Regions from separate parts of the Arsenophonus apicola genome, predicted to be linked through region 1. Evidence: predicted binding sites of a transcription regulator. Region 1 holds the regulator's gene; the other holds the start of a gene.
What was found. Region 1 encodes CRP, which controls carbon source genes, mostly activating them, when cyclic AMP is high. Its sites were predicted from a motif close to ATGTGANNNNNNTCACAT; they were not measured.

Region 2: a site for CRP is predicted at 2,718-2,735, ahead of adhE (bifunctional acetaldehyde-CoA/alcohol dehydrogenase). Genes of this name have one in related genera too.

The regions. Positions count from the first base shown of each region.
Region 1 covers NZ_CP084222.1:3,123,980-3,130,256, forward strand. Annotated here, with positions in the region: partial or broken gene murP (PTS N-acetylmuramic acid transporter subunit IIBC) at 1-43, shown strand, start outside; gene LDL57_RS14855 (LysE family translocator) at 75-677, opposite strand; gene LDL57_RS14860 (hydrolase) at 777-1,751, shown strand; gene LDL57_RS14865 (YheU family protein) at 1,755-1,997, shown strand; gene LDL57_RS14870 (phosphoribulokinase) at 2,072-2,953, shown strand; gene crp (cAMP-activated global transcriptional regulator CRP) at 3,505-4,137, shown strand; gene LDL57_RS14880 (DUF488 domain-containing protein) at 4,389-4,745, opposite strand; gene LDL57_RS14885 (aminodeoxychorismate synthase component II) at 4,995-5,570, opposite strand; gene LDL57_RS14890 (hypothetical protein) at 5,780-6,277, opposite strand, start outside.
Region 2 covers NZ_CP084222.1:1,626,995-1,633,271, forward strand. Annotated here, with positions in the region: gene adhE (bifunctional acetaldehyde-CoA/alcohol dehydrogenase) at 1-2,499, opposite strand, end outside; gene LDL57_RS07675 (YchE family NAAT transporter) at 3,003-3,647, shown strand; gene cls (cardiolipin synthase) at 4,126-5,586, opposite strand; gene LDL57_RS07685 (TonB family protein) at 6,035-6,277, shown strand, end outside.

The DNA of each region.
Region 1 (6,277 bases):
TTTTACTTATTTGTTCGCTAGTAAAAATGCCGAACTAAATTAATGCAAAAAAGGGGCTGCCCTTTTTTGCATCACTATTGCAACCAAATAAAAGGAATACAAGCGAGGGTAAAAATACTCATTGTAATATTAAAAATAAACCAAGCATTCCGCCCGCGAAGCAGGATACCGATTAACGAACCAAAGCCAACCCAGATAAAACCACCGATTAAATTGACAATCAACATAACAAAACTTATGATCAGAATCGAGTTAACGTAGTTATCAGCCACACTATAACTACTAACCGCCCCTAACCCCATCATCCATGCCTTGGGATTCAAGAATTGTAATAAACTCCCTTGATACCATTTAATTGATTTAGCAACTTGAGACTCTGTATTAAGTTGCACATGGTGGGATGTAGCGAGTTTCCAAGCAAGCCATAATAAATAAAAACTCCCAACGAGTTTCATTATAATTTGTAACACTGGCGAAACCAGTAAAAGAACAGCAAGACCACCAGCAGAAATAAATAGTATACTCTGGATACCTAATATTACGCCGAATATTAAAGGTATTGAACGCCGTAAACCATACTGAGCCCCTGATGACGTAAATAATAAATTATTTGGACCAGGAGTAATCGCCACAATAAATAAAAAAGTAAATAGCGCAAAAATCAGCCCATGACTCATTTAAGATCCTTTGATTAACTATGATTAATCTTTTTTCATATTAAAAATAACAATATATTATCAGAATATATGTAAAATTAATTATTTAGATTTACAATTATGAGTAAAAATTTTCAACCAATAAATTGGGCTAAAAACCCTCATTTACAAACACTATTACCCCGTATTGTGAGGAAAAAGCCGCAAATCAAACCACTATGGCAACGCCTCGAATTGCCTGATGGTGATTTTATTGATCTCGCTTGGAGTGAAGATCCTCAATCTGCAAAACATAAACCTCGGCTAGTCATTTTTCACGGCTTAGAAGGCAGCTTTAGAAGTCCATATGCCCATGGCATGTTGGAAGCGACGAAAAAAAGAGGATGGCTCGGTGTAATTATGCATTTTCGTGGCTGTAGTGGAGAACCAAATCGGCAAAAACGTATTTATCATTCCGGTGAAATTACCGATGCCCGTTACTTCCTCAAATGGCAGAAAACAATTTACGGTCAAGTACCAATTGCCGCTGTTGGCTACTCGCTTGGTGGTAATATGTTAGCTTGCTATTTAGCTGAAACTGGGCAATATGCTGATGTTAATGCCGGAGTCATTGTTTCTGCTCCTTTAATGTTAGAACCTTGTTCAATTCGTTTAGAAAAAGGGATTTCACAATTTTATGAACGTTATTTACTAAATGGCCTTAAACGTAATGCAACACGCAAACTCATTCGCTACCCAGGTTCATTACCGCTTAATTTGCTACAACTAAAAAAACTAAAACGGCTGCGTGATTTTGATAATGTCGTTACGGCAAAAATACACGGTTTTAAAGATGCGACGGATTATTATAATCAATGTAGTGCTCTGCCTCGGTTACCCAATATCCGTGTGCCAACACTGATTATTCATGCAAAAGATGATCCTTTTATGGCGCCTGAAGTTGTACCAAATATCACCCAATTACCTGCTAATATCGAGTATCAAATAACAGAACATGGTGGTCACGTTGGGTTTGTTAGTGGCACATTAAAACAACCTCAAATGTGGCTTGAGCAACGTATACCTGATTGGTTAACCCCATATCTGGAGCCGTAATTTATGATCATTCCATGGCAACAACTAGCAGCGGATACTTTAAATAATTTGATCGAAAGCTTTGTCTTACGAGAAGGAACAGATTACGGTAAAGATGAGAAAACACTGGATGAAAAAGTTGAGGATATTAAGCAGCAATTACGATTAGGAAGTGTTGTGCTTGTCTGGTCTGAATTGCATGAAACGATAAATATTTTGCCAAAAACACAATTAGATCCTTTAATAACTGTATATATTACTATCTAAAAATAAATTTTACGTTATTGTAATTAATGTGTTAAAACATTGTGTTATCTAAGTGCGTAATGGAAGCTATTTATATGTCAGCTAATCATCCGATCATTGCGGTAACAGGCTCCAGTGGTGCGGGCACCAGCACTACTAGCCTTGCATTTCAAAAAATCTTTACCCAGCTAAAACTTTCGGCAGCAACCATTGAAGGTGATAGCTTTCATCGTTATACTCGCCCTGAAATGGATGTTGCTATTCGTAAAGCTAAAGAACAGAGTCGTCATATTAGTTATTTTGGGCCTGAATCCAATGACTTTGGTCTGCTAGAACGAAGTTTAATCGAGTATGGCGAAAAAGGGACAGGAAAACGTCGACATTATTTACATACCTATGATGAAGCAGTCCCCTACAATCTTCAGCCTGGAACTTTTACGCCATGGGAAGCATTGCCTAAAAATACCGATATACTATTTTATGAAGGGTTACATGGTGGTGTTGTAACATCAAAATATAATGTCGCTAAACATGTAGACTTATTAGTCGGCGTTGTGCCTATTGTTAATCTTGAATGGATCCAGAAGCTAATTCGTGATACATCAGAACGGGGTCATTCAAGAGAAGCTGTGATGGATTCAGTTATTCGCTCAATGGGAGATTACATTAAATACATCACCCCACAATTTTCTCGCACCCATATCAACTTTCAACGCGTTCCAACCGTCGATACCTCTAACCCCTTTGCCGCTAAAGCCATTCCTTCTCCTGATGAAAGTTTTATAGTGATCCGATTTAATGGTCTGACCCAGATCAATTTTTCCTATCTTTTAGCCATGTTACACAATTCATTTATTTCATCAATAAATACATTAGTTGTTCCAGGCGGGAAACTAGGTTTAGCACTAGAGTTAATTATGACTCCATTAGTAAAAAAGCTCGTCTCTAATAAGAAAATTATCCATAAAAGAAGCTAACAATACAGCATTATATTTTTACTTATATCAATTTTTTATTCTTATACCCACTTTAAGATTTAAACTGTGCATAAAATTATCTTTTATTTATAGTATAATAATAACGTTAACATTTCCTTGTTAATTATTTTATATAGTAATTATTTTATAATGTTAATATTTATTTTTGCTATAATTTGATAACTTATGAAATAATATATTATTATTCCAGTTTTATTTTTTATTTGTAATATTTACTTAGTGATACTTATTAATAAATACAATAAAACTAATCAACTTATTGCTAAAATATGAAATTTTTGGCTTATACAATATTGCTGAATCGAGACAGTAGAGACAGGATGCTTTTATTATGCTACAAAGCAAAAGCACATTTATAGTATGGTTAAGATCAATACCAAAAATTCCGAATCAATATACCCTATAGTTAATATTAACTTTCCCAAACTAAACAAGTTAGTATGCTATGTTAGAACTTTATAAGATGAGTCAGCCTTGTGAAGACTCGTATTTTGGTATTCAGGCTGCAATAACATTAGAGGATTAAGCGAATGGTTTTCGGCAAACCACACACAGACCCTACTCTTGAATGGTTTTTGTCACACTGCCATATTCACAAATATCCATCCAAAAGTACTCTTATACATCAGGGCGAAAAAGCAGAAACTCTTTATTATATTGTAAAAGGTTCTGTTGCTGTTTTGATTAAAGATGAAGAAGGAAAAGAGATGATCCTTTCCTACCTGAATCAAGGGGACTTTATTGGTGAACTTGGATTATTTGAGGAGGGGCAAGAACGCACAGCTTGGGTTAGAGCTAAAAGCGCCTGTGAAGTCGCTGAAATTTCTTATAAAAAATTCCGCCAATTAATACAGGTAAATCCAGATATCTTAATGCGGTTATCAGCGCAAATGGCTAAACGCTTACAAACAACGTCTGAAAAAGTCGGTAATCTCGCTTTTTTAGATGTCACAGGACGTATTGCACAAACATTATTAAATTTAGCCAAACAACCTGACGCGATGACGCATCCAGATGGGATGCAAATTAAAATTACTCGTCAAGAGATAGGTCAAATAGTAGGATGCTCACGCGAAACAGTGGGACGTATCCTAAAAATGCTAGAAGATCAAAATCTAATTTCTGCTCACGGTAAAACTATTGTCGTTTACGGTACGCGTTAATATTCTATAAACCAGTACCTACTTTTATGTAGCGTATTGGTTTTATAAGTTTGTTTTTTATTATTCTTATTAAATATATACTTCAATTATGAATATATAGCACACAATAATAATAAAAAAATCGAATAAAACGGTTAATAAATAAAATAAATTGGATAGCTGAATGATGATACTGATTTAATATGATATTCGAAATTAAAAATAATCAGACTATCTATCAGAAAATTAACTAGATAGCTAAAGTATAATGATCAAACCCTATTGAGTTTATTTTCCAAAAATGATTTTAATACCACGGCATTATTATGATCTTCATCTTTGCTGGAAAAAAGAAGCACCAAACAACCTGATTTTGTTTTAAGCAATAAATGTTGCCAACTATCAGGATTATTTTCTAACTCTGCAAAATAAAGTCGCTTAAACAACTCAAAATTTGCTGGATATTTATGAAACCATTTTCTTAAATCATTTGAGTGAGCAACATTTTTATTCCATTCATCATAACGAAGGTCTTGCTTTTTAATGCCTCTAGGCCATATCCTATCAACCAAAACCCGATAGCCATTATTACTGGCTTTGTCAGCAAAAACCCGTTTACAGATGATCATCTTGCTACCATTTTTTGATAATAAAGAATTTAACAAAAATTTTTTTATTATTTTTAATAGTAGTCTTTTATCGATAGTAAATACAAAAACACATGTTTTAATAATATTTAAACAAACCCTTTACCATAGACTACTTTTCACCCTATTGAAGTTTACATCTCAAGCAAAATAAAGCCTACTTTATCCAATATTGATAGTTATATTAATCATTGAATATAAATAGCCAAACTTGAACTAATTCTTGATAAATTAATACTTTAGAAAATTATTTAATAACTCATGTCCTTGCTCACTCAAGATACTTTCCGGATGAAATTGAACACCTTCAATAGGTAGTGTTTTATGCCGGATACCCATAATTTCATCAATATTTCCATCATGTAACGTCCATGCAGTCACTTCAAAAGTTGCGGGCAATGTTCCAGCATCAATCACCAAAGAATGATAACGAGTTACCTGTAATGGACGATTTAATCCTTTAAAAATACCTTGCTGATTATGATGAATTGCGGATACTTTACCATGCATTACTTCTCTCGCTTTAACAATAGAAGCACCAAAAGCCTGTCCAATCGCCTGGTGACCAAGGCAAACACCCAAAATTGGGATCTTACCGGCAAAATAGGAAATTGTTTCAAGTGAAACACCCGCCTGGTTAGGTGTACATGGACCTGGTGAAATGACTAAATGTGTCGGCGCTAATGTTTCTATCTCCGAGATAGTTATTGCATCATTACGCTTAACCACGACATTAACCCCTAATTCACACAGATATTGATAAAGGTTATAGGTAAACGAATCATAGTTATCAATTATCAAAAGCATAACTAGCTATCCAAATGATTTTTATAGTAATAATTCCTTAATTTTGATCTTTATTATTAAGGAAAATTGTACAGATTATAATACCATAATAACAAAGTTGGCTATCATACCATAACCGCAGAAAAAAATAGCTCATAAAAATCAATCAAAATGTTTCATTTCAATAAATAAACATAATAATTATTAATTAGAATAATTATAAGTGATAACTATAAATCATTATAAACTTCGTTATAATATTGACCATAAGGTTTTAAGTTATTTGATGTTATTTCGTTATATCGATAAATTTCACCAATATATTTAGTCGCTTCATCAAATTTGTTATCAATAAGATAATTATCATAGACTTCATTATAACATTTTATATTTCTTGGATTTGCCATAATTCCAATATCTACTGCCATGTGATTAATAATTTCTCGTTGGATCTCAATATTTTTAATCGTCGCAGCACCTTCACTCGCTAAAAAATAAGAAATAAAATTTGATTTAGATTCTATATTTGGCTTTTCTGTATAAAAAATATGCCCAATTTCATGGGATAGTGCTTGTATAGTCAAATTAGGATGATTCAAAACTCGATTTGAAATAAAAACAGTTTTCCGTCGCAAATCGGTAGCAGTTCCTTGCCCTCGTTGCGCTACAACTAATTTCCAACCATCAACTTCCAATGTTTTCAATGCTCGGCTCAATGTTGCTGAACT
Region 2 (6,277 bases), 1.5 Mb from region 1:
AGATAACTTATCAACTTTTGCTAAGAAATCTTTTTCTGCTACTCCGGCTTCACGAATAGATTTAGGAATACCAAGTACAGTTTTAAGTGTTGCTAACCAATTAAGGAGTTTTTCAATTTTGTTGGCCGTACGATCACCCGATGAGGTTAGTCCTAAATGATCAGCAATTTCACCATAGCGACGACGAGCTTGAGGACGATCGTATTGGCTGTATGCTGTTTGCTTCGTTGGATTATCATTAGCATTATAACGAATGACATTTTCAATTAGCAGGGCATTAGCTAAACCATGAGGTAAATGAAATTCGGATCCTAATTTATGTGCCATTGAGTGGCAAACACCTAAAAAGGCATTAGCGAAAGCAATTCCAGCAATAGTTGCTGCATTATGCACTCGTTCGCGAGCAATCGGATCCTTTGACCCATTTAGATAACTTGCTGGCAAATATTCTTTTAACAGTGTTAAAGCTTGCAACGCTTGTCCATCAGAGTATTCACTTGCAAGAACTGAAACATAGGCTTCTAATGAATGAACAATCGCATCGAGTCCACCGAATGCAGTAAGGGATTTAGGCATATGCATAACAAGATTTGCATCAACAATAGCCATATTTGGTGTAATTGCATAATCGGCTAAGGGGTATTTTTGACCGCTAGCATCATCAGTAACAACAGCAAATGGTGTGACTTCAGAGCCGGTACCTGATGTTGTGGTGATGGCGACCATTTTGGCTTCAACACCCATTTTAGGGAACTTATGGATCCGCTTGCGAATATCCATAAAACGTAAAGCAAGCTCTTCAAAATGGGTTTCAGGATGTTCATACATTACCCACATGATTTTAGCTGCATCCATAGGAGAACCGCCACCTAATGCGATAATCACATCTGGTTTAAAGGTATGCATTAAAGCGGCACCTTTACGTACAATGCTCAACGTTGGATCAGCTTCAACTTCAAAAAAGACTTCAGTTTCTACATTATAAGCTTTCAATACATTAACGACTTCATCAACATAACCATTATTGAATAAGTAACTGTCAGTAACGATAAAAGCCCGCTTAGCCCCATCAGTAGCAATTTCTTCCAGCGCTAGGGGTAGGCAACCACGACGAAAATAAATAGAATTAGGAAGTTTATGCCACAACATATTTTCTGCTCTTTTCGCTACCGTTTTAGTATTAATTAGGTGCTTAGGACCCACGTTTTCAGAAATGGAATTTCCACCCCAGGAGCCGCATCCTAATGTTAATGACGGAGCCAATTTAAAATTATAAAGATCACCGATCCCACCTTGCGATGCCGGAGTATTAATTAAAATACGGGCAGTTTTCATTTTTTCGCCGAAATAATTAACTCGCTCAGTTTGATTGTCTTGATCGGTATAAAGACATGAAGTATGACCAATACCTCCCATCTCAACCAATTTTTCTGCTTTTGCAACGGCATCAGCAAAATCTTTACTGTGGTACATGGCAAGTAATGGCGAGAGTTTTTCATGGGCAAAAGGTTCGCTCTCATCGGTATCTTTTACTTCCCCGATTAAAATTTTAGTGTTTAGTGGTACTTTTATACCGGCTAATTCAGCAATTTTTACCGCAGGTTGACCAACAATAGCTGCATTTAAATTACCATTTTTTAAAATAATATTTTGTACCGCTTTAAGCTCTTTACCTTTTAATAAGTAGCCACCATGAGTGACAAAACGTTCGCGCACTTGATTGTAAATTTCGTCCACAATGATAACCGATTGCTCTGACGCGCAAATAACACCATTATCAAAGGTTTTTGACATCAAAATTGAAGCAACTGCACGTTTGATGTCGGCAGAACTGTCAATAACTACAGGTGTATTGCCTGCACCTACACCTATGGCAGGTTTTCCTGAGCTATAAGCTGCTTTTACCATACCCGGCCCACCAGTTGCTAAGATAAGATTAACATCTGGGTGGTGCATTAATGCATTTGAAAGCTCGACTGAGGGCTCATCGATCCAGCCAATGATATCTTTTGGTGCACCCGCAGCGACAGCAGCTTGTAAAACAATTTTGGCGGCGTTGTTAGTGGCTTTTTTAGCGCGAGGGTGAGGGGAAAAAATAATACCATTACGGGTTTTTAGGCTAATTAAAGATTTAAAAATGGCTGTTGAAGTAGGATTGGTTGTTGGAACAATACCGCAAATTAAGCCAATAGGCTCTGCGATTGTCATAGTACCAAAAGTAAGATCTTCTGACAGAACACCACAAGTTTTCTCATCTTTATAGGCATTATAAATATATTCCGAAGCAAAATGATTTTTAATCACTTTATCCTCTATAATTCCCATACCTGATTCTTCAACTGCTAATTTTGCTAACGGAATGCGAGAATCAGCAGCAGCCAGAGCAGCAGCACGAAAGATTTTATCAACTTGTGCCTGAGTAAAATTAGCAAATTCTTGTTGTGCTTTTTTAACACGGGCGACAAGTTCATTGAGTTCAGTAACATTAGTTACAGACATAATGGTTACTCCTAATAAAATGTTAAATTTTTTTAGTCAATTAGCCTAGATTAGGAGCAATATAATTAAATATGAAATGACATATTTTATATAAGTGCTGGTTAGCTTTTAATAAGCTAATTAACTTAAAAAAATTCCATTATAAAAATAAAATAAAACGCTCATTATATTTATGAGTACTCAATAGATATATAGCTTACCATTTATAAATAGCGCTAAAGTGATCTTTATCAAAAAAAGTGCATACTGAATCAATTCAGTAATAAGATATATAAGGATAATTTCAATTAGCAATATAAGTGAATAGCGAAAAGTTAAGTTAACAAAATTTCGTATACCCGCTAATTTTGAAACTTATTTTGTTATTGGATTTAGTTTTTGAATTTTAGCTAGATAAGTATGCTACGCTAAGATAAAGTGTTTTTCCTGCATCAGCTAAATATTATTTGTTATGAGTAATTAATTTTTAGCTAAGCGTTAATATTTGATTGAGGGACTCAATTGTGGTTGGTACTTTACTGGATCTTCCTAATTATATTAAGTTTTTTTTAGCGCTTTTTGCGTTAGTTAATCCGATAGGAATTTTGCCTGTATTTATTAGTATGACTAATTATCAATCTGTGACAGAAAGAAATCGAACAAATTTAGTGGCTAATTTTTCTGTGGCAATTATTTTATGTATTTCGTTATTGGTAGGTGAGGTTTTTTTACAACTATTTGGTATTTCTATTGATTCTTTTCGTATTGCTGGCGGAATAGTTATTGCGGCCATTGCTATGTCTATGATCAGCGGTCGAATAGGTGAAGATAAGCAGAATAAACAAGAAAAATCAGAAAGTGTTATTCGTGAGAGTATTGGGGTTGTTCCTTTAGCACTACCATTAATGGCTGGGCCTGGCGCAATCAGTTCATGTATTGTCTGGTCTTCTCGTTGGCAGGGATGGCAAAATTTAGTTGGTCTATCGTTAACTTGTATCTTTTTTGCTTTGAGTTGTTGGTTACTTTTTCGCTCAGCAACAATTCTAGTTAAGTATTTAGGACAAACGGGCATTAATGTTATTACGCGTATTATGGGATTATTGTTAATGTCACTTGGGATTGAGTTTATCATTACAGGGACTAAATCGGTTTTTCCTGGATTACTTTAAACTAGCAATAATATCTTAACTCAGGGATCCTGATGATTTATTGATAAATTTTTGGATATTGATATTGTTATAAAAGCTATATTAATTATTTTATTTATCTAATAGTTATAACTTTTTAAGATTATTAATTCATTATAAAACTAAATTCAAAAGGTTAAAAAACGTTTTTTTGCTAAGATAGCGATATCGATTTTAGTTTAGATCTAATAGGGTGATTTGAAATTGAAGCATTTTTGTTAGTGATCCGTTTGATTATGATGCATATAAATATAAATTATACTTTGATTTGCCTAATTTAATAATTAGGTAATTAACTGTGTACACCATTAGTTATAAAAATTAGCTTATTTTTATAACTAAGATGTATATATCAATATCGCTAACTGACAATTATGGAAACAAATGTTATTCGTTGATTTAATGGCATTGGTTTAATTTAATAAAAATAATTTTAAAACCTGATCATTCTATAAAAATATTACAATAACGGACTAAAAAAATAGCAAATACGTTCAATAACACGGTTCCATAATGGGCGTTTATTCCAATTCTTTTGCATCAAAGGCGTAGAGCGAGCAATGTAGTCGTATTGAACTAATATTAGATCGTTACCAAAACTTTTATCATCAATAACAACAGTTATCTCAAAATTAAGCCAAAGGCTTCTCATGTCTAGATTAACAGAACCGATTAAGCTTAATTCACCATCAACCGATAGGCTTTTAGTGTGCAAAAGCCCATCATTGAATTGATAAATTTTAACGCCGGCTTCTAATAGCTCAGAATAAAATGCCCGGCTTGCCCAACGAACTAAAAAAGAGTTATTCCGGTTAGGGATCACCATTAACACTTCAACACCTCGCAACGCTGCAGTGCAAATAGCATGAATTAGATCATCACTGGGAACAAAGTAAGGGGTGGTAATGATCAGTTGCTTACGTGCAGAAAAAATAGCCGTTATTAGAGATTGCTGAATTAATTCCTCTGGAAAACCAGGTCCTGACGCAATAACTTGGGTTGTATGACCACTCGCTTGTTCAAATGGCATAATATTGGTATCGGGAGGAGGAGGAAGAATGCGTTGACCGGTTTCCATTTCCCAATCAAAGGCGTAAACAATGCCAAGTGTTGTGGAAACTGGTCCTTCCATTCGGACGACGATATCTATCCATTGTCCCACGCCGGCATTTTGCTTAAAAAAGCGAGGATCAACCATATTCATACTACCAACATAGGAAATATAGTTATCAATAATAATTATTTTTCGATGTTGACGGAGATCCATTCGACGCAGAAAAAAGCGGAACAAATTTACTTTTAATGATTCTATTAATTCTATTCCAGCTTCTCGCATTTTTTTCGGTTGATGGCTGTGAAAAAAAGACCAGCTACCGGCGGAATCAATCATAATTCGGCATTTTATACCTCGTTTTGCTGCATTAATCAGAGCTTCTGTAACCTCATCAACTAATCCTCCGTCTTGCCAAATATAAAATACCATTTCGATATTGTAATGAGCTGAGTTAATATCGCGAATAATGGTAGTCAAAGCATCTTGATAATTGGTTAAAAGTTGAATTTTATTACCTTTAACGCCGCCAATTCCTTGTCTTTTTTCGCATAGTTCAAATAAAGGTTCAGCCACTCGGCTATAACTTTTACAAAAAATATGTTTAGATTGTTTGAGTTTTTCTAGCCAGGTTTCCACTGAAGGCCACATACCCTTTGCCTTCATTACTCGTCGTTTGCCAAGGTGTAACTCACCAAAAGCCAGATATGCAATAACGCCAACTAATGGAATGATATAAATAATCAATAGCCAGGTTAGGGCAGAAGTAACCGGGCGTCGTTTTAATAAAATGCGTATAGTAACCGTGGCGATCATTAGCCAGTATAGAAAAAGTAAAGCCCAGTTTAATAATATATAGACGGTTGCCATAGGCAAAGATGTTCCTATCTTAGAGTTAATGAAGACTCTTGATTATCTGGTTATTCACTATAGCAAAATAAAATTTGTTATGAATATTAAAAGTATGATTTTTAGCTTAAGTGAAAGTAATTTAATGTATTTTATGAATATTTAAAATATTTTTATATTTTTTTACGCTAGATGTATGCGTCATAATTTGTCAGATCAACTAGTCATTTATTATTTTACACCACAAATGTTAAGCTCGGTTATTTTAAATGAATAAATGTATTAATGATTGGTTAATTTTTGCAGCTTGTTATGTTGATATTGTTAATTAGAAACTCGATCACTGCCTAATCTTATCGACTGCAAGATACTTTTTTAATCTTAGCAGGCTATCCTTATTGAATATGATTGCTATTTGCATTTAGAATACAACTTACTTAATTTGCTTAATTTAAGAAAGAATTTTCTCATGCGTTGGATTCGTTCGGCTTCATTTATTGGCTTATCATTATTTCTTCATGCTTCGTTAGCAATATCTTGGTTTTTACTACAGCCAACGTTATCAGCTTCGACAACTGAATCTATGTCAGTAGCGATGGTCACCTTGGCTGCACCTAATGGTATTAGCAAGTCGGTTAATGTCGCTGTTAATGAGCCAGAAGCGGTTATACAACCTAAAATAGAGTCTGATGTTGAACCCACAATGGCATTA